One region of the Arthrobacter sp. TmtSoilC77 genome, then DNA from elsewhere that is predicted to be linked to it. Evidence: riboswitches for the same ligand, from Rfam matches in the RefSeq annotation. Region 1 holds a riboswitch; each other region holds the start of a gene.
The links. A riboswitch is a leader RNA that binds a small molecule or an ion and turns the genes downstream of it on or off. The one in region 1 is predicted to bind glycine.
Positions count from the first base shown of each region.

Region 2: it holds a riboswitch for glycine, as region 1 does, so the genes downstream of both, cycA (D-serine/D-alanine/glycine transporter) here and gcvP (aminomethyl-transferring glycine dehydrogenase) in region 1, are expected to answer to the same signal.
Region 3: it holds a riboswitch for glycine, as region 1 does, so the genes downstream of both, gcvP (aminomethyl-transferring glycine dehydrogenase) here and gcvP (aminomethyl-transferring glycine dehydrogenase) in region 1, are expected to answer to the same signal.

Region 1 covers NZ_AP046050.1:1,050,910-1,058,877, forward strand. Annotated here, with positions in the region: gene AC6I99_RS04970 (MFS transporter) at 1-1,188, opposite strand, end outside; gene AC6I99_RS04975 (TetR/AcrR family transcriptional regulator) at 1,262-1,801, shown strand; glycine riboswitch at 1,894-1,991, shown strand; gene gcvP (aminomethyl-transferring glycine dehydrogenase) at 2,177-5,044, shown strand; gene gcvT (glycine cleavage system aminomethyltransferase GcvT) at 5,058-6,191, shown strand; gene gcvH (glycine cleavage system protein GcvH) at 6,482-6,868, shown strand; gene AC6I99_RS04995 (L-serine ammonia-lyase) at 7,303-7,968, shown strand, end outside.
Region 2 covers NZ_AP046050.1:904,209-912,176, forward strand. Annotated here, with positions in the region: gene AC6I99_RS04330 (prolyl oligopeptidase family serine peptidase) at 1-1,501, opposite strand, end outside; gene AC6I99_RS04335 (FAD/NAD(P)-binding protein) at 1,562-3,547, shown strand; glycine riboswitch at 3,622-3,720, shown strand; gene cycA (D-serine/D-alanine/glycine transporter) at 3,866-5,353, shown strand; gene AC6I99_RS04345 (ExeM/NucH family extracellular endonuclease) at 5,434-7,968, opposite strand, start outside.
Region 3 covers NZ_AP046050.1:4,574,733-4,582,700, reverse strand. Annotated here, with positions in the region: gene speB (agmatinase) at 1-297, opposite strand, end outside; gene AC6I99_RS21210 (PucR family transcriptional regulator) at 475-1,989, shown strand; glycine riboswitch at 2,064-2,162, shown strand; gene gcvP (aminomethyl-transferring glycine dehydrogenase) at 2,311-5,178, shown strand; gene gcvT (glycine cleavage system aminomethyltransferase GcvT) at 5,191-6,327, shown strand; gene gcvH (glycine cleavage system protein GcvH) at 6,348-6,731, shown strand; gene glyA (serine hydroxymethyltransferase) at 6,728-7,968, shown strand, end outside.

The sequences.
Region 1 (7,968 bases):
GATGAGGTCGTTGGAGATGGTCTCCGCTGCGCCAACGCCAACGGCCAGGACAGTCAAAGCTGACAAGAGGAACATCGGTCCGCTGCCGTGGTCACCCACAGCCACCACTAAATAGCCTGCAGCGCTGAGGGTAAGTCCGCCGGCCACTACGAATCCCGGCCGGATGCGCTTTACCAGCGGGACCACCACCAGGCCGGCGACGACCGTTGCCAGGAGCGCCGGAATCATTGCAATGCCCGCTTCCATGGGGGACTGGCCTTCAACCAGCTGCAAGTGCTGGGCGAAGAAGTAGATGAAGCCCGTCATGGAAAACAAGGACAGGACGTTGGCCACGATCGCCGTGCTGAACACCCTGTTGCTGAACAGGCGGACATCCAGCATTGGGTTCTCAAGTTGGCGCTGGCGACGGACAAACAGAACGCCCATCACCAGGCCGAAGACCATGAAGGCCGCTGCCGACACCCCGAATCCGTGAACAGCGAATTCCTTGATGCCGTACACGAACGGAGCCATCGTGATCACGGACAGCCCGATACTGGGCACGTCAACGCGGCCGGGGTTGGCGTCCTTGGATTCGGGAATGAGGACCCTGCCGAAGGCGAGGAGCGGCAGGAGCAGGAAGGTCGCCACCAGGAAGACAGCACCCCACCAGAAGTGCTCAACCAGCCAGCCACCGAAGATCGGGCCAAGGGCAGCGCCACCAGAGAATCCGGCGGCCCATACGGCGATCGCGAGCCGCCGGCGGTTCGGATCAGCAAAGATGTTCCGGATCAGGGACAGGGTTGAAGGCATCAGCATCGCGCCGAACACGCCAAGTGCTGCGCGGCCGGCAATCAGCCATTCCGCGGAAGGCGCGAACGCCGTAGCAGCCGAAACCGCAGCGAAGCCGGTGCTGCCGATCAGCAGCAGCCGCCGTCGTCCGATCCTGTCGCCCAGGTTGCCCATGGAAACCAGCAACGCCGCCAACACGAGCGGGTAGGCGTCGATGATCCATAGGAGCTGCACGCCACCCACGTCCAGGGAGCGGGCAATTTCGGGCAGGGCGAACGTGAGCGCGGTGTTGTCGACGGCCACCAGCAGCACCGGGAACATCAGGAGTGCCAGGGCCGTCCAGTCGCGCCAAGGTGCGCCTCCACCCATGACGGGACGAGCGGAACGGGGAGCTTGGGTCGAGGACGGCGTGAACATGACAGCTACTGTACCGTCCAGACGGTACAGTTTCAAATTAAGCGCCGTCGACCCCGTAGGGAATGATGTACACATGCCACGAAAACCAGTTGCCAGGGATGCGGTCCTGGATGCCTACGAAGCCCTCCTCATCGAGGTGGGGGAGCGGGCCGCCACCCTCGATGCCGTTGCCAAGCGGGCGGGCGTCTCCAAGGGCGGGCTGCTTTATCACTTCCCCAGCAAGGAATCGCTGATCAGCGCCCTGCTTGAGCGCCTGGATCGGTTGGCTCAGGAAGACGTCGAGCAAATGAAGGCTGCGCCGGACGGCTCTGCGGTTTACTTCATCCGCTCCTCCCTATGGGCGGGAACCCCCATGGATCGGGCTTTGGTCGCTGCCACAAGACTGGCCGAAGTTGCGCATGAGGAGACCCGCCGCAGGTTTGCCGGAATCCAGCAGCAGTGGTTGGACGTCCTGGCCGAGGATGTTGGTCCGGAGGTTGCCAAAGCCGTCAGTTACATGGGCGACGGCCTGTATTTCAATGCCATGTTCGAGGGTGGCCAGGAAGGCGGCAAGGCCGGGCGGGAGGCCGACGTCGAGATCCTCCTTGGCATCCTGGACCGGCTCCGCAAGTAGCGGGCCATCCATTTGCGGCGACGCCCCCGACGTAGGACAATTGAGCCTTGTGGTGCGTCTTCACAGGGGCCCGCAAAAATTGAATATGCCTTTGATCTGCGGCGGGAGAGTCCCGCAAGCAAGTGATGCGGGCGCCGTAGGAGCAAACCCTCCCCAGGAATCTCTCAGGCCCACGCACCGCCGCGGCGAGGCAACTCTGGAAAGTAGCAGGCCTTTTGCCGCGCCCTCTTGGCGCGGAAGAAGTGCTGTGCTCACCGACGGTGCAAGCGATCGTTGTTCAAGCAACACGCGGAAACTCTCAGGTCCAATACAGAGCGGGGAGGAACCCGAGCCGCTGTGGCGTACCCAACGCCGCCCAAGTAATGGAGTTCCTTCGTGACGGTTAGTTCAGCCTCCACCACCTTCGTCGACCGGCACATTGGCGCCCGCCGCCAGGCCGACATTGAAACCATGCTCAAGACGGTCGGCTACGACACCGTCGATTCTTTGGTTGATACAGCCGTTCCCAACGACATCCGCCAGGACGTTGCCCTCACCCTTGAAAACGCGCTCAGCGAAGTTGAGGTGCTGGCCGAGCTGCGCAAGCTTGCGTCCAAGAACAAGACCGCCGTCCAGATGATCGGCCAGGGCTACTACGACACCGTCACGCCGCCGGTTATCCGACGCAACATCCTGGAATCCCCGGCCTGGTACACCGCGTACACGCCCTACCAGCCGGAAATCTCCCAGGGCCGCCTCGAAGCTCTGCTGAACTTCCAGACAATGGTCCAGGACCTCGTGGGCCTGCCGATCGCCAACGCCTCCCTGCTGGACGAAGCAACGGCAGTGGCCGAAGCCGTGCTGATGATGCGCCGCGCCAACAAGAACAAGGCCGCCCATGACGGCAAGACGGTCCTCGACGCCGACTGCCTTCCCCAGACCATTGCCATCGTGAAGGGCCGTGCCGAGGCACTCGGCTTCGAGGTTGAGGTCGCTGACCTTTCGCTCGGCCTCCCGGAAGGCGCCATCAACGGCGTCGTCCTGCAGCAGCCCGGCGTTTCCGGCCGCGTGTTCGATCACTCCGCCGTCATCGCTGACGCCAAGGAACGTGGCGCGCTCGTCACCGTGGCTGCAGACCTGCTCTCGCTGACGCTCATCACGCCTCCGGGCGAGCAGGGCGCCGATATCGCCGTCGGCTCCGCCCAGCGCCTGGGCGTTCCGCTGTTCTTCGGCGGCCCCCACGCCGCCTACATGGCCGTCCAGAAGGGCCTCGAGCGTTCCATGCCGGGCCGTCTGGTGGGCGTTTCCAAGGACGACGCCGGTGTCCCCGCTTACCGCTTGGCGCTGCAGACCCGTGAGCAGCACATCCGGCGCGAGAAGGCCACGTCCAACATCTGCACGGCCCAGGCCCTGCTTGCCATCGTCGCGTCCATGTACGCCGTCTATCACGGTCCCGAAGGCCTGAAGGCAATCGCCGAGACCGCCCACGGTCACGCGCGCACGCTTGCAGCGTCCCTGAAGGGCGCCGGCGTCGAGGTCCTTCACGGTTCCTTCTTCGACACCATCACCGTCCGCGTTCCCGGCAAGGCTGCCGGGATCGTTGCCGCTGCCGAGGCCAAGGGAATCAACCTGCGCAGCATTGACGCTGATCTGGTGGGCATTTCTGTTGACGAGACCACTACCTCAGAGATTGTCGGCGGCGTCCTGGATGTCTTCGGCGCCTCGGTCACCGAATCCGCTGAAGGTTTTGCGCTGGAATCTTCCGTTGAGCGTACGAGCGACTTCATGCAGCACCCGGTATTCAACACGCACCGCTCCGAAACCCAGCTGCTGCGCTACATCCGCAAGCTTTCGGACCGCGACCTCGCACTGGACCGCACCATGATTCCGCTGGGTTCCTGCACCATGAAGCTGAACGCAACCGCCGAGATGGAAGCAATCTCCTGGCCGGAGTTCGCCTCGATCCACCCGTTCGCTCCGGACTCCCAGACCGCTGGCTGGCGTGAACTCATTGCCGACCTTGAATCCCAGCTGACCGAGATCACCGGGTACGATCAGGTTTCCATCCAGCCGAACGCCGGTTCCCAGGGTGAGCTCGCCGGCCTCCTTGCGATCCGCGGCTACCACCTTTCCCGCGGCGACGAGCAGCGCAATGTGTGCCTCATCCCTGCTTCTGCCCACGGCACCAACGCGGCCTCGGCTGTGCTCGCTGGCATGAAGGTAGTAGTGGTGGCCACCGCTCCTGATGGCACCATCGACCACGTGGATCTCAAAGCCAAGATCGAAGCCAACCGGGACGCCCTTTCGGCCATCATGATCACCTACCCGTCCACGCACGGTGTTTACGACGCCGACGTCCGGGAAGTTTGCGACGCGATCCACGAAGCCGGCGGTCAGGTCTACATCGACGGCGCAAACCTCAACGCACTCGTTGGGCTCGCCCAGCCGGGCAAGTTCGGCGGCGACGTCTCCCACCTGAACCTGCACAAGACCTTCTGCATCCCGCACGGCGGCGGTGGACCCGGTGTTGGTCCGGTTGCGGCAAAGGCACACCTGGCACCATTCATGCCTGGCGACGCTGCTTCCTGGACCGAAGGAAACGACGTTCCGATTTCGGCATCCCGTTTCGGTTCGGCCGGTGTGCTCCCGATTTCCTGGGCTTACGTGAAGCTCATGGGTGGCCAGGGGCTCACCGAAGCCACCAAGTCCGCGCTGCTTGCTGCGAACTACGTTGCCTCCCGCTTGGATGAGCACTTCCCGGTTCTTTACACCGGCGAAGGCGGTCTTGTTGCCCACGAGTGCATCCTGGATCTCCGCGAACTGACTGCCCGCACCGGCGTCACGGCTGAGGACGTGGCCAAGCGCCTCATCGACTTCGGTTTCCACGCTCCCACCTTGGCGTTCCCGGTTGCGGGCACTTTGATGGTGGAGCCGACCGAGTCCGAGGACCTCGTGGAGATCGACCGCTTCATTGAGGCCATGATCACCATCCGTGCCGAAATCGAGCAGGTTGCCACCGGCGATTTCACTGTTGAGAACTCGCCGCTGCGCAACGCGCCGCACACGGCTGCCGCCGTCGTGAGTTCTGCATGGGACCGCGACTACACGCGTGAGCAGGCCGCGTTCCCAGTCCACCACCTGAAGCAGGACAAGTACTTCCCGCCCGTCGGACGCATCGACGGCGCTGCTGGCGACCGCAACCTGGTGTGCTCCTGCCCGCCCCTTGAAGCGTTCGAGGACAACACCGCAGACTTCGAGAACTAAGGACGGTCCCGCAATGACTGAGAACTACACAGCTCTCTACGAAGAGCACAAGAAACTCGGCGCGTCCTTCACCGACTTCGGTGGCTGGCAGATGCCGCTCAAGTACTCCTCCGAGTTGGCCGAGCACCACGCAGTCCGCAAGTCCGCCGGCTTGTTCGACCTCTCCCACATGGGCGAAGTCTGGGTGACAGGACGGGACGGGGCAGCGTTCCTGGACTACGCCCTGGTGGGCAAGATCTCCGCCATGGCCGAGGGCAAGGCCAAGTACTCGCTGATCTGCCAGGAAGACGGCGGCATCATCGACGACCTCATCACGTACCGTCGCGGCGAGGACAAGTTCCTCGTGGTGCCGAACGCTGGCAACGCCAAGGTAGTGGCTGAGGCGCTGTTGGAGCGCGCAACTGGTTTTGACGTGGTTGTTCAGGACGCCTCGGCCGAGACCTCGCTGATTGCTGTCCAAGGTCCGCGCGCCGAAGCCATCCTCCTGCGCCTCGTGCCCGCAGAGCAGCACGCGCTGGTCACCGAACTGAAGTACTACGCCGCTGTTGAGGTGCCCTTCACGTTCGACGGCGGTACTCAGGACCTGCTGCTTGCCCGCACCGGCTACACCGGTGAAGACGGTTTCGAGATCTTTGTGTCCAACGACTCCGCTGCTGCCCTCTGGCAGGCCATCGCCGACGCCGCGGAAGAAGGCGAGCTCACTCCCGCTGGCCTCGCTTCCCGCGACTCCCTGCGCCTCGAAGCCGGCATGCCGCTCTACGGCAACGAACTGTCCCGCGAAGGAAACCCGTTCGCCGCAGGACTCGGTCCCGTGGTCGCACTTTCCAAAGAAGGCGACTTCGTCGGCAAGGAGGCACTCGCTGCGCTCAAGGCCGACGGCGCCGGCTCCACCAGCGGGCGCAAGCTCGTAGGCCTCAAAGGCCTGGGCCGCCGCGCTGGCCGCAGCCACTACCCGGTCCTCAAGGATGGTGCAGTGGTAGGCGAAGTCACCTCCGGCCAGCCCAGCCCGACACTTGGCTACCCGGTAGCGCTTGCCTACGTGGATGTTGAGCACAGCGAGCTTGGGACCGCGTTGGACATTGACCTTCGGGGTAAGAGCGAGCCGTTCGAAGTCGTTGCATTGCCGTTCTACAAGCGCCAAAAGTAGGCCGGGTCGGGTCCCGACACGCCTTAAGCCCGGCGGGGCCGACCTCCTCTGCATGCTCGGTCGCGATGGCGCCCGCTGGGCGGACGCGACGCTCCCTTGGACGCATGCTGCCGGAGGCCGGCCCCGCAAGGGGCGTGCACCTCACCAGGACGCGTGGCCACTTTGGCGATTCGTGAACCGCTTAATGCTGGGGGAGTGGCAACCTGCCGGGGGCTGGCCCGCGGGGTAATTCGGTGCCCCACCATCCAACCCAGCCATAGTTTTTTGATCAACCACAGTAAGGAAACAGAATGCCCAAAGTAGCGCCTGAACTTCAGTACTCCGACGAGCACGAGTGGGTTTCCCGCGGGGAGGGGAACCTGGTGTCTGTTGGCATCTCCGAGGTTGCAACCGACGCGCTGGGCGATATCGTGTACGTGGATCTGCCTGAGGTTGGTTCCACCGTGACTGCCGGTGAGACCTGTGGCGAGGTTGAGTCCACGAAGAGTGTTTCCGACCTCTACTCGCCGGTCACTGGTGAGGTCACCGAGATCAACGACGCCGTAGTGGGCGATCCTGCCCTGATCAACAACGATCCCTATGGCGCCGGCTGGCTCTTCAAGGTTGCGGCTGAGTCCGACGGTCCGCTGCTTTCGGCCGAGGAGTACGCCTCCAAGAACGGCGGAGACCTCTCGTAGGGTCAATGGTTGGCCCGTCGGGGCCGACGTCCTCCGCGTGCTCGGTCGCGAAGACGCCCGCTGGGCGGACGTGACGCTCCCTTGGACGCACGCTTCCGGACGCCGGTCCCATGGGCCCGTTCCCGCAGCCGATGAGGTATTGCCAGTCCGTTTCGTGGGGTTGCTGCGGGAGATGCCGTGCGCACGGCATGTTCGGCAGGGGAGCCCCGAAATGGCCGCTGGAGTCCGCGGAGGACGTTGGCTCGAAGCGCCCATACAGCGCCCACTGTGGCGTAGCGTGGGATTGTAGGAACTAAATAATTTGCGACGCCGGGTTGCCGCCTTTGGGGGCCATCCGGCGTCGTGCTTCGGTCGCCTGCCGCCATAAGCGGGGGCCGGCCCTCCGGCAGGACCATCTGCCGGACCGTTTTCAAGCTTTGTTAAGGGATCCAGCCATGGCTGTTGGTGTTTTCGATCTGTTCTCTGTGGGTATTGGCCCGTCGAGTTCGCATACTGTGGGGCCGATGCGTGCTGCTGCGGTGTTCGCTGGCGAGTTGCGTGAGTCCGGGGTGCTGGATTCGGTGGCGGGGTTGCGGGTTGATTTGTATGGGTCGTTGGCTGCGACTGGCCGTGGCCACGGGACGATGACTGCGACGCTGTTGGGTTTGGAGGGTTACCATCCGGAGTTGATCCTGCCTGATGAGGTGGAGGAGCGGTTGGCTGCGATCGCTGAGACGGGTGTGCTGAATCTTGCTGGTGCTGGCGTTGCTGGTGCGGGGGTGCAGTTGCCGTATGCGGTGGAGGATATGGTGTTGCATCCGTTGACGGTGTTGCCGCGGCATACGAACGGGATGAAGTTTGCTGTGGTTGATGCTGAGGGCGCCACGTTGCGGGAGGCGACGTTTTTCTCGGTTGGTGGCGGGTTCATTGTCCGTGAGGGTGAGGAGGACGCGGCGCGGGCTGAGTTGGAGGAGACGAAGGCGGAGTTGCCGTTGCCGTTCCGGACGGCTGCTGAGTTGCTGGGTCGGTGTTCCTCGAAGGGGTTGGGGATCAGCGACATCATGTTCATCAATGAGCGCGCGTCCCGGTCTGAGGAGGAGATCCGGGAGGGTTTGTTGCAT
Region 2 (7,968 bases), 150 kb from region 1:
GGATCAGGTCCTTGGATGCCACCTGGAAGTAGGGGACTTTGGTCCCATCCGCCGAGACAGCGAAATGCTGCTGGACCTCATAGTCGCCGTCATTGAAGAACGACGGCGATCGCTTCACCACGGCGTGCTGGCTGGTGACCCCGGCAGCTGCTCCGGCAACAGACGAACCCGTCGGCCCTGCAGTGAGGGTCCCGCGGGTGAGGGTAGTGGGCGTAGTGAAACCGGTGGCGACCAGCCAGTAGTCATTTCCGGCTCCGGATTCGTCTTCGTCGTCCACCGCGTAGGCATTGACGTCGTGAAGCGGCGGGCACGCGTCCAGGACGGTGGCAACCCAGCTGCTGTCGGAATCGACGCGGGAAGGGTCCAGCACCCTGATTTCGGAAGAGACGTCGCGCAGGACGTTGAGCAGCAGATAGTCCTTGGTCCAACTCCACGATTGCAGCGACGTGTGGTCATCCGGGGTAAACAGCACCACAAATTGGCGCGATCCAGCCAGGTAGCCCTCGAGGTCAGCGGCCAGCAGGGAACCGGCCGCGTAGGTAACGCCGGAAACGTCCCAGTCCTTCTGCGGGCGGAGCATAAGCCATTCTCGGTGGGCAATGATGTTCACGTCGGTGGGCACATCGATTTCAAGCCATGAGTCGTCGCGAAGCAGCCACGTCTTGCGGTTGTAGAAGTCGATGTAGTCTACGGCGAAGGTCCGTTCGAAGCCCGGGGTGGAGTCATGGGCCACGATGGCCAGCATGTGGTCTTCGGGGATGTCGAAGATCCGCTCTGCCTGGGCGAGGGATTGGCCGCGACGCAGCTTCACGCCGGTCCGGGCGTACGAGGAGGTGGTTGCAGGCAACCCTTCTGCCGTACTGGAGACAAGCAGTGTGTCCGCATCGAGCCAACTCACGTTGCCTTTTGCCGTGGGCAGATCGAATCCGCCGGCGGCAGGGTCAACAAAGGTGCGGGATTCGACGTCGAACTCGCGGTGCCGGTTGGCGTCACCGCCGTCGGGGGACAGCGAAACCATCGCGAAGCGGTACGTGTCCCCGTCCGAAGGACGAAGGAACCCGGCCCCATGGAACACCCATTCGACGCCTTCTGCTGCGGCGAGGGCATCGATGTCCAGCAACACGTCCCATTCGGGAGCCTCGGAGACGTAACTTTCCCAGGTAGTGCGGCGCCAAAGGCCCTTGGGGTGCTCCTGGTCCTTCCAGAAGTTGTAGTAGAAATCGCCGCGTTTGTTCACCATGGCGATCCGGTCCGTCGAATCCAGGACCTCCAGGATGCCGGCTTCAACCGCTGCGTAGTCTGCGTCCTCCAGCAAATCCTCGGTTCGCGCGTTCTGTTCCCGGACCCAGGCCAGCTGTTCTTCGCCGTGGATGTCCTCCAACCACACGTTCTCATCCGTGGGTTCGGGCGCGATGGTCGCAGCGTGGCGAGGCCCGGACTTGGTCTCCAGATCCGTGTCATTGTCAGGAAGGGGCGTCTGATCAGCTTCTGTGGTGGTCATCGCCCCATCCAAGCAACACTTTTCAACTGGAAGCAAGTCACGCAGAAGTTAGGCTTGAGCGTGGCTAAATCGCAAATCAATCGTGTTGCCCTTATTGGGGCCGGCCCCCGGGGCACGAGTGTCCTTGAGCGGCTGCTCGCGAATTGGGCTGCAGGGGCCACCAGCCGCGCGAACCGGACCGATACCGGGCAGCGCACACTGCACATCCACGTTGTGGATCCTTTCCCGCCAGCATCCGGCCATGTGTGGCAGCCGGAGCAGTCCAGGCTGTACCTGATGAACACACAGGCGTTCTATCCGACGCTCATCCCGGAAGACCCCAAACTTGCGCAGCCCCTCGCAGGCGGTTCGTTCGACCAGTGGCGCGCCGCCCGACGTCGTGATGGACAGGGGCTGAACGACGCCGAAAAGGCGGAGTTGGCCACCCTGGAGTCCCACGATTTTCCCAGCAGGGCGCTCTACGGACGGTACCTGCGGCAGACTTTGGCGGAACTGCTTCAGCGAATGCCCGACGGCGTGGAGGTCACCTTCCATGAGACGACCGCCGTAGCGGCGCGCCCGGTCCCGGCAAGCTCAGGCATCACAGGTGGGCAAGCGTTCGACGTCGAACTGGCCGACGGCACTACCCTCACCGTCGGCTCGGTGGTCCTCGCGCTGGGACACATCGAGTCACGTTTGAATCCGGAGCAGCGTTCGTTCCAACGGGCAGCCGACGAGCACGGCCTCCTCTATTTCCCGCCTGCACCGCCAGCCGACGTCGACTGGCAGCGGGTACCGGACAACGAGCCCGTCCTGGTGCGTGGGATGGGACTGAATTTCTTCGATGTCATGGGCCAGCTGACTGAGGGCCGGGGAGGCAAGTTCGTCGAAGCCGGCGTACCGGGAGCCGGAGTTCTCGAGTACCGGCCCTCGGGCAGGGAACCCAGGATTATCGCAGCATCCCGGCGCGGAACCCCGTACCGGGCCAAGGCCGGTTTGGCGGGGTATTACCCCAGCAGCATCACCATGCGTTACTTGACCGAGGCAGCAGTGGACCGGTTCAGGGCAGCCGGTATCCAGCCCGGATTCGACCACGATCTTTGGCCGCTCCTGCACCGGGACGCCTTGTGGGCCTATTACTCCACCCTGGCAAGGTCGCAGCCTGCCGCCATCCGCGATGCGGCGCAGTTCCTCGCGGACCTTGAGGACGCGTTGCAGCCCCACGCGCACACCACCGCCAACTGGGAAAGCGACGTCGCCGCCTTGGTGGACAAGCACGTGCTTGCCTCCCGCCGACTGAATGTCCGCGGACTCGCTGCGCCCTTGGCAGGCCGAACGTTCGCGTCCCGCCGGGAACTGGATCTGGCGATAACGGCCTACCTGGACGACGACGCACGACGCTCCGCACTGGGCGAAGCGGATCCCGTGAAAATGGCAATCGGCGCACTGCACACCGGCAGGGCGATCCTGAAGTCCGTCGTGGCAGACGGTGGTATCACGGACGAATCGTGGGTCGCTGAACTGAGGGGATGGTTCGAATCGTTCGTTGAAGGCCTTGCCAGCGGGGCCCCGGCACTGCGTTCGGAGCAGTTGGCTGCTCTGGCGCGTGCCGGCGTCGTGGGTTTCGTTGGACCCGACCCGAAGTTCAGTGTGGATAGGAGCGCCAAGGTTTTCCGGGCAGTCTCTCCATGGGTCCACGACGGGCCAGCGGAGGCACCCACGTTGATTGAAGCGATGTCGCCGGCCAACAGGGTGGGCATCAATATTTCTCCACTCCTGGAACAACTCATGGCTGACGGCCTTGTGCGAACCAAAATCATGATGAGTGCCGAGGGCACGCCGGTGCAGACAACCGGACTGGATGTGGAACCGCACCCGTACCGGCCTGTGGCGTCCAACGGCTCTGTGACCCGGGGGATGTATGTTTTGGGTCTGCAATTGTCGGCGACCCAGTGGGGAACGGCCATTGCTGCCGAGGCGCGTCCAGCGACCGGGAAGGCTTATGCCAGTGGCCAGCGAACCCTGCGGGATGCTGACGAAATCGCCCGTAGCATTCTGGCCAGCTAGCTGCCTTTGTTTGCGGTGTGTCCAATGCTTCGCTAGTGTGTGAGCTGCATCACCGGCAAAGTGGTGCGCGCTTTTGATCTGCGGCGGGAGAGTCCTGCCGGTACATCCCGTCAGGCGCCGTAGGAGCAAACCCTCCCCAGGAATCTCTCAGGCCCATGTACCGCCGCGGCGAGGCAACTCTGGAAAGCAGTCCGGGCATCCGGGCTCACCGAAGGTGCAAGCAGGCCATCCCTGCGGAAACTCTCAGGTCCACCTACAGAGTGGGGAGGAACCCGAATCATCGTGGCACCCAGTGCCGCCTGAACAATGGAGTTCCTCTTGACGATTCAGCGCCCACCATCCTCCGTCCCGCACCAAGCAGGCTCACCACATCTCGAACCGCACCTCGAACGGCAGCTCAGTAACCGGCACATCCAGCTGATCGCGATAGGCGGTGCAATTGGCACGGGCCTGTTCATGGGCTCGGGAAAGACCATTTCTGCCGCTGGTCCATCCGTCATTTTCGTGTACATGATCATCGGTTTCATACTCTTCTTCGTCATGCGCGCCATGGGCGAGTTGCTCCTGAGCAACCTGAACTACAAATCCTTCAGCGACTTTGCAGCGGACCTGCTGGGTCCGTGGGCAGGGTTCTTCACGGGGTGGACCTACTGGTTCTGCTGGGTCATTACCGGCATCGCCGACGTCATCGCGATCGCCGGGTACTCCAAGGAGCTCTGGCCGTCCCTTCCACTCTGGGTGCCCGGATTGATCACCATCGGCATCCTGCTGCTTCTGAACCTGGCTACGGTTAAAGCATTCGGCGAGACCGAATTCTGGTTCGCCCTCATCAAGATCGTCGCCATCGCGGCACTGATCATCGTCGGCCTGTTCATGATTTTCAGCGGCTTCCAGTCCGACGCCGGGCCGGCCAGCTTCACCAACTTGTGGAGCCACGGTGGCTTCTTCCCCAACGAATTCATGGGCTTCGTCGCCGGTTTCCAGATCGCCGTCTTCGCTTTCGTCGGCATTGAACTGGTAGGCACCACAGCCGCCGAGGCCAAGGACCCGGAGAAGAACCTGCCCAAGGCCATCAACTCGATTCCGATCCGCGTGCTGCTCTTCTATGTGGGCGCCCTCATCATCCTGATGTCCGTCACCCCGTGGACCCAGTTCGCGGCCGGCCACAGCCCATTCATTGCGATGTTCTCCCTGGCCGGCCTGGGCGCCGCGGCTACCATCGTCAACCTGGTGGTTCTCAGCTCTGCAATGTCCTCAGCCAACTCGGGTATCTACTCAACGTCCCGTATGGTTTACGGACTGGCCCAGGAAGGCGACGCACCGGCTGTGTTTGGCGCGCTCTCAAGCCGCAAAGTACCCCGCAACGCCCTGTTCCTTTCCTGCGTCCTGCTGCTGTCCGGCGTCGTCCTCATGTATGCCGGGCAGGACATCGGCAAGGCGTTCGACATGGTGACAACCGTGTCTGCTGTCTGCTTCGTGTTCGTATGGTCCATCATCCTGGCCAGCTACCTTGCATTCCGCAAGCGGCGGCCACATCTGCATGATGCTTCGGCGTTCAAAATGCCAGGCGGCGTGGTGATGGTGTGGGTGGTTTTTGCGTTCTTTGCGTTCGTGCTTTGGACCCTGACCACGCAGCCGGACACTTTTGCTGCGCTCCTGGCCACGCCGCTGTGGTTCCTGATTCTGGGGGTGGCCTGGGTCATCCTGCGTCGCCGGCCAGCGCACCTGGTTCGCTTTAGGGAGTTCCAGGCGCAGCTTGAGAAGGACGCCAAGCACACGGAGGAACCCGAGCTCGTCAAGAAGTAGGCGAAAATCCAAAAAGGTAGCCCCTCACGAGTCATCCTCGTGAGGGGCTACCTTTTTGGCGGGTCATACGAAGGGGCCGCCTAGCCCCTCAGACACTTCTGGTACTCCAACCAGGCCCACGCGTAGTGCAACCAGCCCACGGCGTCGTACCACTTGGACGGTTTGGTGGGCGGAGTGCATTGCGGAGGATTCGTGCCGCTCCCTGCAACCGTCACCAGGGCCTTTACCACGGTTCCGGACTCGACGGCGGTCAGCACCAATGTGCCACTGCCTGCAGCTGCCGCCGCGGGAACCTTGAGGTTCACTGTGGCAGTGCCGGCCGTCACCGGCACGGAGTCGAGCGTTATCGCCGCGCCCTTGCTGTCCACGAAGACGGCATTGAGAGTGTTGTTGGCCGGGCTGCCGATCGAGGTGAGATTCAGCTTGGAGATAGCGAGTGCCATGGGCTCACCCGCTTTGACCTCTACGGCGGTGGTGTTTACCAGGGCAACTGACCGGCGTGCGAAGTCCGGAGACACGGGGTTGTGCTCACGGAGGTACTTGATCCAGGCATCGCGGTCCACCAAACCGGTGTCTTTCGTGTTGCTGCCTTCCTTGAAGATGCGGAAGTTGTCGCCGCCGGTAGCCAGGAAGCTGAACGTACCGATCCTGTACTGCTTGGCGGGGTCGATGACTGCGCCGCCTACCCAGATGCCGGTGATGCGGTCGCCTTCCGGGCGCGCGGCGTCGTAGGTGTAGTTGACGTTCCTGGAAAGTCCAAGCTGCTGGTAAGGGCGGCTGGGAACTGTTCCGTCAACGTTGGTCTGCCACTGCTGCTCAAGAAGGGTCTTGAACTGGGCGCCAGTGAGGGAGGTAGTCCACAGGTTGTTCACGAAGGGCAGGACCGCGTTGGCCTCGGCGTAGGTGATGGTGCCGTCCGGTGCGTAGTAGAGCTCGTTACGCAGGCCGCCCGGGTTCACGACGCCTATCTCCGCAGCAGCCAGTTCAGGCGCCTGGAGCGTGTCCACCAAGGAGTCCGCGACCAGGTTTCCGAGGGTGGATTCGTTCGCGCGGTCGTCCCGCTTGGGGGAGCCGCCAGCCGGATCCGGAGTGAAGGCGGTGGTGATATCAGCTGTCACTGCGCCCACCGGCTGATTCCCGAACACGGCAGCATCGGCAAGAGCCTTGTCCACGATCGCCTTGACTGCGGCCACGCGAGGATAGGCGGCAACGAGGCTTTCCGAAGTGTCCGTGGTCCGATCCACCACGGCAGCTTTATAGCTTGTGACCGAATGCGTGGTGGTATCGATGGTGAGAGTAACGCTTCCCACGTTTTCGCCGTAGTTGCCGGTCTGCACAATGGGACGGGTTTTGCCGGTGGGTTTGCCGTTGGCGTCCAGCAAGGGTGCGTCCCAGGCGTATTCCTTGTGGGTGTGCCCGGTGAAGATGGCGGCTACGTCGGGGGTGGTCTCGTTGACGAGCTTGGCGAACGGTCCACCGGCTGCGACTTCCTGCTCCAGGGTGGCACCCTCCGGTGTGCCCGATGCAGCGCCGTCGTGGTTTTCCACGATGATCAGATCGGCCAGGTCTTCTGCCTTGATCTTTGCGGCCACCCGGTTGATGGCTTCCACCGGATCACCGAACTCAAGATCCGTGATGCCGGCGGGAGTCACCAGCGACGGCACTTCCTGCGTCACGGTGCCGATGACAGCCACCCGGATGCCGTTCATCTCCAGGACTTTGTACTCCGGCAGGACCGGAGTCTTGGTGCCCGCCTGGTAAACGTTCGCGCCCAAGTAGGCAAACTTGGCGTTGGTACCATCGGCGATGACGCGGTCGCGCAGATCCTGCCACCCGCCGTCGAACTCGTGGTTGCCTACTGCCGAAGCCCGGAGTTCCAAGGCATTGAGGACATCGATGGTCGGCTGGTCCTTGGCAACCGAGGACGCGAAGAGCGAGGCGCCGATGTTGTCTCCAGCAGAAATGAAGGCGGTTGCGCCGGGGGCGGCCTCGGCGCGGAGCTTCTCCACAGTGCCGGCGAAGAGGACGGTGTTGGAGTCGATCCGGCCGTGGAAGTCGTTGATGCCAAGGAACTGCAGGTCAACAGTGGCCGGCACATCCGGTCCCAGGTTCATACCCACCACCACGGGGTCGTGATCGCTGGCGCGGAACTCGTCCCCGGCATAGTAGTTGGTCACATTGTTGTTATACCTGCTGTACTCCAGCGCCACGGACTCCACGGAGTTGATGTTCCAAATGTCGGTTCCCGTGACTATCCCGGCCGCTGCCGGGGAAGCAAGGATGTGGTCCAGCGAGCCCACCATGCCCCCGAAGAGGTAAGAGTGCTTGCCGGTACCAGCTTCAAGGTCCGTGTAACCTGCGCCAGTGAGGACATTGATGGGGTCTTCCTTGGCATAGGCGTTGAAGTCGCCAATCAGGAAGACCTTGTCCGTGCCCTTGGTGGCTTGGAGATCCCTGGAGAAGGCGAGGAGTGATTCAGCCTGCTTTGTGCGGGCAATGTTCGAGGCGCCCTGGCCCTTGTCCGTGTCATCCGGGGTTGCAGCGGAACCCTTGGACTTGAAGTGGTTCACGATCGCTATGAACTTCTTGTCCTCGTCCGCGCCGACTGGCTTGAA
Region 3 (7,968 bases), 3.5 Mb from region 1:
GTCGTAGGGCGTGCAGGCGATGTCGCCGGCGTCCACAACCTGGGCTTCGTAAACGGGTTCGACGTCGAGCTCCGGGTGGTAGCCCGGGCGCAGGAGACGCGAGGCCTCGCGAACCGCGGCAGGACCGAAACGGGCGCCGGGCCGGAAGGAAGTTCCGCCGTCGAACGGTACGCCGACAATCGCAATGTCATAGTCCGGGACGCGGTCAATTTGGGGGAGGCGGGCGAAGGTGCCGAGTCCGGCATACCGGGGGACTTTGGTTGCGTCGACAGGGCCGATGGGCTTGTGGATTGTCATTGCCGGTTCCTTGGTGTGAGGGGTGCTCGCCATTGAGCGGGAAGTAAGTAATTCCATTCTTGGTGACGCGGGTCACGGCGAATAGCGGTACATTGACTACAAATGGCCCAGACGCTTAGACAAATGTCTAAAGGTCCCGAACGGGCCCCGGAAATCATAGAGTCAGGACCCCATCCGATGGCAATCACGGTCGCCGAACTCGTGGCTGAACCCCAACTCGGGCTCAGCCTTCTGGCCGGTGACGCAGGCCGCGACAACCGGATCACCTGGGCCCACACCTCCGATCTGCCCAGGCTCTGGGAATGGGTCACAGGCGGCGAGCTGATGATGACGAATGGGCTGTCGATTCCGGCCGATGCCGCGGGACAAGTGGCGCTCGCCGAGGCCCTTATGGACAGCGGGGCAAGCGCCTTGGCCATCGGCGAGAAGATGCACGCGCCTCCGCTGACGCCGGAGTTCCTGGCGGCCTGCAATCGGCTGCCGCTGCCGCTCATCAACATCCCCTACCCGCTGCCGTTCATCGCGATCGCCCGCTCGGTTGCCGAGTCCTCCCTGCTCGAAGAGTCCCGGCGCTTGCGGCAGACGGCCAGGGTTTACGACCTGCTCCGAACGGCCGGCGCCTCGGAGGACCATTGGCAGAGCCTGGTCCAACGGCTCGCCACCGAACTGGATGCGGAGCTGTTCGTGGTGGACCGCCGCTGCCTGCATCCCTGGCATCCGGAGGGACAGCCGGTCCCACGGTTCCTTGCCGATGAATGGGCTCCGCTTTCCGGGCAGGTGTCCTTGGCGGGTAAGAACTTCCAGTGGCACCGGATCCGGGGCCGGCACGTGCTGACCATGGACATCCCGACCCACGCCAACGCGCTCCTCGTGGTGCTGCCCAACAGCGAACCGCACCCGGACGCCGTCGTACTTCTGCACGCCGCAACGGTGCTGGGTCTGCAACTTTCGCGCATCGTCCTGTCGCTGGAAGGCCGACATCGGCTGGCGGGTGAGTTCCTGCTGCAGGCCATGGATGGGAGATTGGGGGCGGCCGAGATGGAGAGCCGGCTGGCCGGTTTTGATGTTCCGCCCCAGGATTTCCTGCTCGCCTCGCTCTACGCGGACGCCGGCGATAAAGCAGCGGACGACGGCGACAGGCTGGCTAACGTGCACATCGAACTGTGGCGGCACGGGGTTGCGTCGGCTTCCCTGAAGCGGAATAACCGGCTCCACGTCGTGGTCCCTGCTGATGTGCCGGACGACATCCTGGTTCATTGTGCCGGGGCGGATGCCGCGATCGGGATCAGCGCTCCGGCGGGTGTGGCGGGCATTCAGCGCGCGCTGCAGGAGTCACTGTGGGCGCTCGGATCGGCCCGGGCGAACAAGCTTGGCCTGGCCCGCTACGCGCAGGGACCATCATGGCTGGGGCTGACGGGTTTCGAGGAAGGAACTGCGCTGGTCCGGCGCCTCCTCGGCCCGATTTTCGATTACGAGCAGAGCCAGGAAGGCGATCTCATCGTCACGCTGAGGACCTATTTGGACTCGCAGCGTTCCTGGCAAAAAACCGCCGCTGCCCTGTTCGCGCACCGGCAAACCATCATCTATCGGATACGGAAAATCGGCGAATTGACGGGGCTGGACATGGGTGAAACCTCCACTGTTGCCCAGTTGTGGTTCGCTCTCCAGATCCACGAGGCAATGCACCGGTAGGTATCCCTTGCTTGCGCTTTTTCCGGATAACCCGCTATGGTGTGAACCGTGTCACTGACGTGACGCAATGCTTTTGATCTGTGGCGGGAGAGTCCTGCCGGTACATCCAGTCAGGCGCCGTAGGAGCAAATCCTCCCCAGGAATCTCTCAGGCCCACGTACCGCCACGGCGAGGCAACTCTGGAAAGCAGTCCAGGTAACTGGGCTCACCGACGGTGCAAGCAGGCAACCATTCCTGCGGAATCTCTCAGGTCCAATACAGAGCGGGGAGGAACCCACATCATCGTGGCGCACATAGGGCGCCTGAATCATGGAGTTCCTCTTGACTGTTCAATCAACCCCCACCGCTTTCGCGGACCGGCACATCGGCGCCCGCCGTCAGGCCGACGTTGACACCATGCTCAAGGCAATCGGCTACGACTCCGTAGACGGCCTGGTAGATGTTGCGGTCCCCGATTCCATCCGGCAAGCCACGCCGCTGACGCTCCAGGCCGCCCTTAGCGAGACCCAGGTCCTCGCCGAGCTCCGCAAGCTTGCGTCCAAGAACAAGACCGCCATCCAGCTGATCGGCCAGGGCTACTACGACACCGTTACGCCGCCGGTTATCCGACGCAACATCCTGGAAGCTCCGGCTTGGTACACGGCGTACACGCCTTACCAGCCCGAGATTTCGCAGGGCCGCCTCGAAGCTCTCCTGAACTTCCAGACCATGGTCCAGGACCTCACCGGACTTCCCGTGGCCAACGCTTCGCTGCTGGATGAAGCCACTGCTGTGGCCGAGGCTGTGCTGCTGATGCGTCGTGCCAACAAGTCCAAGACCGCGAAGGACGGCAAGACCGTCCTGGACGCCGACCTCCTCCCGCAGACCATCGCCATCGTGAAGGGCCGCGCCGAGGCGCTCGGCTTCGAGGTGGAGATTGCCGACCTCTCCGCCGGGCTTCCCGACGGCGAGATCAACGGCATCGTCCTGCAGCAGCCCGGCGTTTCGGGCCGCGTTTTCGACCACTCCGGCGTGATCGCTGACGCCAAGGAGCGCGGCGCGCTGGTCACTGTCGCTGCCGACCTTTTGGCGCTCACCCTCATCACGCCCCCGGGCGAGCAGGGCGCCGACATCGCCGTCGGAACTGCGCAGCGCTTTGGTGTTCCGCTGTTCTTCGGCGGCCCCCACGCTGCGTACATGGCAGTCCGCGAAGGCATGGAGCGCACGCTCCCGGGCCGCATCGTCGGCGTCTCCAAGGACAACGCCGGAGTCCCGGCCTACCGCCTGGCCCTTCAGACCCGCGAGCAGCACATCCGCCGCGAAAAGGCCACGTCCAACATCTGCACCGCGCAGGCACTGCTCGCCATCGTGGCGTCGATGTACGCGGTTTACCACGGTCCGGAAGGCCTGAAGGCGATCGCCGAAAGCGTGCACGGCCACGCCCGCACGCTGGCCACTGCCCTCAAGACCGCCGGCCGTGAACTCGTGTCTGAATCCTTCTTCGACACCCTCACTGTCCGCGTACCCGGCAAGGCTGACAAAGTCATCGCCGCCGCCGAAGCCCGCGGTATCAACCTGCGTCGCATCGATGCTGACACGGTTGGCGTTTCCCTCGATGAAACCACGACGCCGGAGGTCCTCTCTGCGGTAGCCGTCGCTTTTGGTGCCGGTCCGGTGAAGGACGCTTCCGGGTTTGAGCTGCCCTCAGACGTGGTCCGAACCAGTGATTTCCTGCAGCACCCCGTGTTCAACACGCACCGTTCCGAGACGCAGCTGTTGCGCTATATCCGCAAGCTGTCCGACCGGGACCTCGCACTGGATCGCACCATGATCCCGCTGGGTTCCTGCACCATGAAGCTCAACGCTACAGCTGAGATGGAAGCAATCTCCTGGCCGGAGTTCGCCTCGATCCACCCGTTCGCTCCGGATCACCAGACCGCTGGGTGGCGCGAGCTCATTGAAGGACTGGAAGCCGACCTCACTGAGATCACCGGCTACGACCAGGTCTCCATCCAGCCGAACGCCGGTTCGCAGGGTGAGCTCGCCGGCCTCCTTGCGATCCGCGGCTACCACCTTTCCCGCGGCGACGAGCAGCGCAACGTGTGCCTGATCCCTGCTTCTGCGCACGGCACCAACGCGGCCTCGGCTGTGCTCGCCGGCATGAAGGTAGTAGTGGTGGCCACCGCTCCCGATGGCACCATCGACCACGTGGATCTCAAAGCCAAGATCGAAGCCAACCGGGACGCCCTTTCGGCCATCATGATCACCTACCCGTCCACGCACGGTGTTTACGACGCCGACGTCCGGGAAGTTTGCGACGCGATCCACGAAGCCGGCGGCCAGGTGTACGTTGACGGCGCAAACCTCAACGCACTCGTTGGGCTCGCCCAGCCGGGCAAGTTCGGCGGCGATGTATCCCACCTGAACCTGCACAAGACTTTCTGCATCCCGCACGGCGGCGGTGGACCCGGTGTTGGTCCGGTTGCGGCAAAGGCACACCTGGCACCGTTCATGCCCGGGGATGCGAACAATGTTTCATCTGAAGGTGGCGTGGCCATCTCTGCATCCCGCTACGGCTCCGCCGGTGTGCTCCCGATTTCCTGGGCTTACGTGAAGCTCATGGGTGGCCAGGGGCTCACCGAAGCCACCAAGTCCGCGCTGCTTGCTGCGAACTACGTTGCCTCCCGCTTGGATGAGCACTTCCCGGTTCTTTACACCGGCGAAGGCGGTCTTGTTGCCCACGAGTGCATCCTGGATCTCCGCGAACTGACTGCCCGCACCGGCGTCACGGCTGAGGACGTGGCCAAGCGCCTCATCGACTTCGGTTTCCACGCTCCCACCTTGGCGTTCCCGGTTGCGGGCACTTTGATGGTGGAGCCGACCGAGTCCGAGGACCTTGCCGAGATCGACCGCTTCATTGAAGCCATGATCACCATCCGTGCCGAAATCGAGCAGGTTGCCACCGGCGATTTCACTGTTGAGAACTCGCCGCTGCGCAACGCGCCGCACACGGCTGCCGCCGTCGTGAGTTCTGCATGGGACCGCGACTACACGCGGGAGCAGGCAGCGTTCCCCGTCCACCACCTTAAGCAGGACAAGTACTTCCCGCCGGTCGGACGCATTGACGGCGCTGCTGGCGACCGCAACCTGGTGTGCTCCTGCCCACCCCTTGAAGCGTTCGAGGACAACACCGCAGACTTCGAGAACTAAAGGACTGACTCAATGACTGAGAACTACACCGCTCTCTACGAGCAGCACAAAAAAGCCGGGGCCTCGTTCACGGACTTCGGCGGCTGGCAGATGCCGCTCAAGTACGAGTCCGAGCTCGCCGAACACCACGCAGTCCGTAACGCAGCTGGCCTCTTCGACCTCTCCCACATGGGCGAAGTGTGGGTCACCGGTCCCGAAGCTGCTGCCTTCCTTGACTTCGCGCTGGTGGGCAAGCTGTCCGCCGTCGCGGTGGGCAAAGCCAAGTACTCGTTGATCTGCAACGCCGACGGCGGCATCATCGACGACCTCATCACCTACCGCCGCCCTTCTCCCGAAGAAGGCGTGGATCAGTACCTCGTGGTCCCCAACGCGGGCAATGCCAAGGTAGTTGCGGCAGCTCTGCTGGAGCGGGCCGCCAGCTTCGACGTCGTGGTTGAGGACGCCTCGGCTGAGACGTCGCTGATCGCAGTCCAGGGTCCGAACGCGGAAGCCATTCTGCTGACCTTGGTTCCGGCAGAGCAGCACGCCCTCGTGACCGAGCTGAAGTACTACGCGGCTGTTGAGGTTGAGGTCAACGGGCAGGACTTGTTGCTTGCCCGCACCGGTTACACCGGCGAAGACGGCTTCGAGATCTACATCCCGAACGTTGACGCAGCAGGCCTTTGGGAAGCACTCCTCGAGGTGGGCGAGGGCCACGGCCTCATCCCCGCGGGTCTTGCAGCCCGCGACTCCCTTCGCCTCGAAGCCGGCATGCCGCTCTACGGCAACGAGCTCTCCCGCTACGTCAACGCCTACGCCGCAGGACTTGGCCCGGTGGTTTCCCTGGCCAAGGAAAGCGACTTCATCGGCAAGGAAGCCCTGGCTGCGATCAAGGCAGCCGGCGTCGGATCGACCATCGGACAGAAACTGGTCGGCCTCAAGGGAACCGGCCGACGTGCAGCCCGCGCCCATTACTCGGTCCTCAAGGACGGCTCGCTCATCGGCGAAGTCACCTCCGGCCAGCCGAGCCCGACGCTCGGTTACCCGATCGCCCTGGCGTATGTCGACGTCGAGCATTCCACACCGGGCACGGTCGTCGAGGTGGACCTCCGCGGAAAAGCTGAGCAGTTCGAGATCGTTCAGCTGCCGTTCTACAAGCGCCAAAAATAGCCACGAGAGAAGGAACTGGAATGAGCAAAGTAGTTGCCGAGCTGAAGTACTCGGCTGAGCATGAATGGGTTGCTTCGGATGGAGCGGGGCCTGTGGGGATTGGGATCTCTGCGGTTGCTGCGGATGCCTTGGGCGACATTGTGTACGTTGACCTGCCTGAGGTCGGTTCCACTGTGACTGCAGGCGAGACCTGCGGCGAGGTCGAGTCCACCAAGTCGGTCTCGGACCTGTACTCGCCGGTGACAGGTGAGGTGACCGAGATCAATGACGCCGTTGTCAGCGATCCGGCCCTGATCAACAACGACCCCTACGGTGCCGGCTGGCTGTTCAAGGTGGCGGCCACGGAAGAAGGCCCGCTCATGTCGGCTGAGGAATACGCTGCAACAAACGGTGGCGAACTGTGAACCCGGCAGTCGTGACTGAGTTCGCGCAGGTTGTGTCGGCGTCGTTGGACGCCCAGCTTTCCGAGCTGGATCCGGAGATCGCCGCGAAGATCGACGACGAACTGGGCCGCCAGCGCGACGGCCTGGAAATGATCGCCTCAGAGAACCACACGGCCGTTGCCGTGATGCAGGCGCAGGGCTCGGTACTGACCAACAAGTACGCCGAGGGCTACCCGGGCAAGCGGTACTACGGCGGTTGCGAGCACGTCGACGTGATCGAGCAGCTCGCGATCGACCGCATCAAGTCCCTCTTCGGTGCCGGGTTCGCGAACGTCCAGCCACACTCCGGTGCGCAGGCGAACGCCTCAGTGATGCACGCGCTGATCAAGCCGGGCGACACCATCATGGGCCTCAACCTTGCCCACGGCGGCCACCTCACGCACGGTATGCGGATCAACTTCTCCGGCAAGCTCTACAACGTGGTCCCCTACGGCGTCCGCGAGGACACCCACACGGTGGACATGGCCGAAGTCGAACGCCTGGCGCAGGAGCACAAGCCGGCGCTGATCGTCGCCGGCTGGTCCGCTTACGCGCGGCAGCTGGATTTCGCTGAGTTCCGCCGGATTGCCGACTCCGTGGGTGCCTACCTCATGGTGGACATGGCGCACTTCGCAGGACTGGTTGCCGCTGGCCTGCACCCGTCGCCCGTGCCGCACGCCCACGTGACGACGTCGACGACGCACAAGACCCTCGCCGGTCCGCGCGGCGGCATCATCCTCTCCAACGACGCCGACATCGCCAAGAAGATCAACTCCGCAGTGTTCCCGGGGCAGCAAGGTGGGCCGCTGGAGCACGTGATCGCGGGTAAGGCCGTTGCTTTCAAGATCGCAGCCTCGGCAGAGTTCCGGGAACGTCAGGAACGTGTCCTGGCCGGCGCCCGGATCCTGGCCGAACGCCTGGTCCAGCCGGACGTTGCGGAAAAGGGTATCTCCGTTGTCTCCGGCGGGACCGACGTGCACCTTGTCCTCGTCGACCTGCGCAACTGCGAACTCGACGGCCAGCAAGCCGAAGACCGCCTCGCCGCGATCGACATCACCGTCAACCGCAACGCCGTCCCGTTCGACCCACGCCCGCCCATGGTCACCTCCGGCCTGCGCATCGGCACCCCGGCCCTCGCCACGCGCGGATTCGGGGAAGCGGCCTTCCGAGAGGTTGCGGACATCATCGCCGAAGTGTTGATTGCCGACGCCGATGCGGA